2 regions of the Stenotrophomonas sp. 107298_Sma genome follow, and region 2 is predicted to be linked to the other one. Evidence: predicted binding sites of a transcription regulator. Region 2 holds the regulator's gene; the other holds the start of a gene.
What was found. Region 2 encodes FliA, which starts transcription of late flagellar genes. Its sites were predicted from a motif close to TAAAGTTTNNCNNNCNNNGGCCGATAA; they were not measured.

Region 1: ACZK2G_RS21675 (GGDEF domain-containing protein) is a predicted target of FliA. The motif match lies at 1,306-1,332, and genes of this name have one in related genera.

The regions. Positions count from the first base shown of each region.
Region 1 covers NZ_CM151094.1:4,702,864-4,705,255, forward strand. The annotation lists gene egtB (ergothioneine biosynthesis protein EgtB) at 1-1,225, opposite strand, end outside; gene ACZK2G_RS21675 (GGDEF domain-containing protein) at 1,376-2,392, shown strand, end outside.
Region 2 covers NZ_CM151094.1:2,171,010-2,173,401, forward strand. The annotation lists gene ACZK2G_RS10110 (protein phosphatase CheZ) at 1-405, opposite strand, end outside; gene cheY (chemotaxis response regulator CheY) at 405-797, opposite strand; gene ACZK2G_RS10120 (RNA polymerase sigma factor FliA) at 855-1,598, opposite strand; gene ACZK2G_RS10125 (MinD/ParA family ATP-binding protein) at 1,595-2,392, opposite strand, start outside.

The DNA of each region.
Region 1 (2,392 bases), 2.2 Mb from region 2:
CCGGTGGCATGAAGAAGTTGCGGTAGCTGGCGCGCACATGTCCGCGCGGCGTGGCGCAGCTCCCGCCGCGCAGCACCCACTGCCCGCACATGAACTTGCCGTTGTACTCACCCAGGTTTCCAGCAAATGGGCGGAAGCCGGGGTAGGCGCCATAGGCCGATTGGGTCCATTCCCATACATCGCCGAACAGCTGCCGCAGTCCACTGCCCTGCCCCGCCTGCGGGTGCAGGTGGTCATCCTCTGCGAAGTGGCCGCTGACCGGTTGCGACGTCGCAGCCGCTTCCCATTCGAACTCGCTGGGCAGGCGCGCGCCGGCCCAGCGGGCGCAGGCATCAGCCTCGTAGTAGCTGAGGTGGCAGACCGGCGCGTGCGGATCCAGCTCACGCCAACCGCCGAGGGTGTATTCGCGCTGCAGAGCGTCATCCCAGTACAGCGGGTGCTGCCAGCCCTCGGCTTCGCGCAGCGCCCAGCCTTCGCTGAGCCACCAGCGCGGCTCCCGGTAACCACCGGCCTCGATGAAGGCGAGGTATTCGGCATTGCTGAGCGGGCGCTCGGCCAGGGCGTGGGCGGGCAGCAGCACGCGGTGCGCTGGCGATTCGTTGTCGTACGCGAACGCGGCCTGCTGCGGCCAGGCTGCGGCGCCGACGGTGACGATGCGCTCGGGTGACTCGATCCAACCCTGAGCGCTGGCGCTGCTTGCGGTGGGTTGCAGGTCTTCGCGATACGGCGGCTGCAGCGGATTGCACCAGAACGCATGCTTGATGTCGGTGAGCAGCAGCTCCTGATGCTGCTGCTCATGCTGCAGTCCCAGCTGCAGGTGCTGCAGCGCCTGCTCATCAAGGTCGCCTGCCGTCAGGCGTGCCTGTACCTGCGCATCGACCTGCTGCCGGTAGTCGCGCACCTGCTGCAGCGAGGGTCGCGACAGCAGCCCACGCTGCGGCCGCGCATGCGCCGGGCCGATGCTCTTGTAGTAGCTGTTGAACAGATAGTCCCAGGCCGGGTCATGCGCCGGTGTGGTGCCGAGTCCCGCCAGCACGAAGCGCTCGAAGAACCAGGTGGTATGGGCCAGATGCCACTTGCTCGGGCTGGCGTCGGCCATGCTCTGCAGCATGGCGTCCTCGGCACTGAGCGGTGCGGCCAGCTGCAGGCTGCGCGCCCGGATGCGGGCGAACTGGTGGGCGAGATCGTGCTGCGGGGCAGCGACGGCGGCGGGTACGCTGTCCATGCGCGCAGCATCGGCGCAGAACGGTGAGTGCGATGTCATGGTTCGACGTCACTTTGTTCACATGGGTAAGCCACCCGCATTCAAGATGCAGGCACGAACGCCGCTAACGGCAATGCTGCGGCCGCGTCGTCACCGCGCTGGAATTCCTGCTTGCCCCTGCATCCGCTCCGCCAGCCTGCGCATTACCTGTTCGTGCTGCCCGCCATGCTGGTCGCCGTGGTGCTGTGCACCGCATTGGGTGCTGAAGACGTGGCCAGTCCCGCCCCGCGCATCCTGCCCTGGCTGCTGGCCTGCCTCGGCGCGGGGCTGGCCCTGCTCTACCATCAGATGCGCGCGCTGTGCCTGCTACTGCTGGTGGCGGTGGTGTTTGCGCTACTGCACCACGATGTCGCTGGCTACCTGCGCAGTGGCCATGTCACCGCACTGACGCCGCTTCGCTTCCACGCCATCTCAACCTGGTTGCCGCTGTTGTTCGCCGGACTGGCGTTGTGGCCGGAGCGCGGGCGCCGACGCCACGACCTGTTGCTGCGTGGTATTGCCAGTGGCACCGCGCTTCTGATCTTCCTCCTGCTGGCGGCACAACAACCGCGTGGCATGCACGACCTGCTGTCGAACCGCCATTGGAGCTGGATTCCGGCTGACTGGAACGCGCTGGCACAACTGCCGGCGCTGCTGTTCCTGCTGGCCACCGCTGCGCTGGGCTGGCAGGCCTGGCGGCACCCGCGCCCGCTGCATACGTCGATGCTGCTTGCGATGCTGTGCCTGTGGTGGATGCTGCCGCGGGTGTTCCTGCAGCCGGTGCTGCTGCCGGCGCTGAGCTGCGCCGCCCTGCTGCTGGTGCTGGGTGCGATGCTGCAGGAATCCTTCCACATGGCGTTCCGCGACGAACTGACCGGCCTGCCGGGGCGCCGCGTGTTCAACGAAACCCTGCAACGGGCACGCGGCACCTACAGCATCGCGATGGTGGACGTAGACCACTTCAAATCGTTCAACGATACCCATGGCCACGACACCGGCGACGACGTGCTGCGCCTGGTAGCCTCGCGGCTGGCGCGGGTGGGTGACGGCGGCCGCGCGTTCCGCTATGGCGGCGAGGAGTTCGCGGTGGTGTTCCTGGACCGCCCTGCGGCGGCCTGCATGGATGCCGTGGAGGCGCTGCGGCAGAGC
Region 2 (2,392 bases):
GCTCTGGGTCAGAGCGATCTCGGTCAGGTTATGGCGGATGCGCTCGAGCTGCGCGTCCTGGCCAGGCTGCAGGCCTTCGGCGCGCAGCTGTTCGGTCAGGCTGCGGCATTCCTCGGCCAGGTCCAGGGTGCGGTGGGTGGCCTGTTCGGTCATCGCCACCACGTGGTCCAGGCGCGCGCAGGCGTCGTCCAGTTCGCCGGCTTCGTCAGGCACGGTCGGCAGCTCACCCAGCGCCTGTCCCAGCTCGCGGGCCAGCCGCGAAAGGCCGCTCATCATCGGCTGCGTGCGCAGTGCGACCAGCCCGTCGATGCGCTGCCGCCACGCGGCTTCGTCACCGGACTCGAGTGCGTCCAGGGCTTCCTGAAGGCGCAGGGCGAGGGCGTTCCTGTCGACCGTGGTATCCATCAGGCGCTGGCCGCCAGGCGTTCGAAGATCTTGCCGAGCTTCTCTTCCAGGGTCTGCGCGGTGAACGGCTTGATGATGTAGCCGTTCACGCCGCTCTGGGCGGCTTCGATGATCTGCTCGCGCTTGGCTTCGGCCGTCACCATCAGCACCGGCAGTGTCTTCAGCTTGGCATCGGCGCGGATCGCCTTGAGCAGTTCGATGCCGGTCATCACCGGCATGTTCCAGTCGGTGACCACGAAATCGAACGGCTGGCTCTGCAGCAGCGACAGCGCGGCATGCCCGTCCTCGGCTTCGGCGGTATTGGTGAAGCCCAGATCGCCCAGCAGGTTCTTGACGATCCGACGCATGGTCGAGAAGTCGTCGACGATCAGGATGCGCATGTTCTTGTTCAAAGCAGAGTTCCTTTGTTGTTCAGTCCGGGCGGCCGGGGGCAGCCGCCTCGGGCATGTTCATTCTTCGAGGCCGGCGTCCGCCGCCTCGAAAATCTTCAGTCGACCACGCAGGCGCAGCACTGCCTGGCCGTGGATCTGGCAGACCCGCGATTCACTTACGCCAAGCACCGCGCCGATCTCCTTCAGGTTCAGCTCCTGCTCGTAGTAGAGCGACAGCACCAGCTGCTCGCGCTCGGGCAGGTGGCCGATCGCCTTGCCCAGCTCGCGGCCGAACTCGCCGCGTTCCAGTACCTGCTGCGGGGTCGGGCCGCCCTGGGTGACGGTGTCCAGCTCGCCCTGGTCTTCGATGCGCGACTCCAGGCTCAGCACCTGGCCACGTGCGGCGTCTTCCATCAACCGCAGGTATTCGGGCAGCGGCATTTCCATCGCCGCGGCCACTTCGGTGGCGCTGGCGGCGCGGCCGCTGCTCTGCTCCAGGCGGCGGATGGTGGCGGCGGCATCACGAGCGCGGCGGTGCACTGAGCGGGGCACCCAGTCGCCACGGCGGATCTCGTCGATCATCGAGCCGCGGATGCGGATCGACGCATAGGTCTCGAACGAGGCGCCCTGGTCGGCGTCGTAGCTGCGCGAGGCTTCGATCAGGCCCATCATGCCGGCCTGGATCAGGTCGTCGACCTCGACGCTGGCTGGCAGGCGCGCGGCCAGGTGGTGGGCGATGCGCCGCACCAAGTCCGAATGCTGGGCGATGACTTCGTTCGCCGCCGAGCGCTGCACTTCCCTGTACTGGGCTGCGCCTTTCATGCCGTCACCCCACGCTGCTTGAGGATGCGTTCGAGGAAGAATTCGACGCCGCCACGCGGTTCGGTCGGCGCCTGCCAGCGCGCGGTACGGCGCGCGATCTCGGTGATCGCCAGCGCGGCCGGGCTGGACGGATAGGCCTTCACCACTGGCTGCTGGCGCTGCACCGACAGGCGCAGCCAATCGTCCTGCGGAACGCAGCCGAGGTAGTTCAGCGAGACATCGGCGAGGAACTTCTCGCAGACACGGGTCAGCTTTTCGTACAGCACGCGGCCCTCGTTGGGGTCGCGCACCATGTTGGCCACCACCTGGACGCGGTCCACGCCACGCTCGCGCGACAGCACCTTGATCAGTGCGTAGGCGTCGGTGATCGAGGCCGGCTCGTCACAGACCACCACCACGGTGTCCTGTGCGGCCTGGCAGAAGGTCAGTACGCCATCGTTGATGCCGGCGGCGGTGTCCACCACCATGATGTCCAGCTCGCGTTCCAGCTCGGAGAACACGTTGACCAGGCCGACGTGCTCGGCCGGGGCCAGCTCGGCCATGTGGCGGCGGCCGGACGCGGCCGGGACCACCAGCACGCCGTTCGGGCCTTCGACGATGACGTCATCCAGCGAGCAGCGGCCGGCGACCAAGTCGGCCAGGGTAAAGGTGGGGTTCAGTCCCAGGATCACGTCGATGTTGGCCAGGCCGAGGTCGGCGTCCAGCAGCAGCGTGCGCTTGCCCATGCCGGCCAGCGCCACGGCCAGGTTGGCGGACACATTCGTCTTGCCCACGCCGCCCTTGCCGCCAGTGAC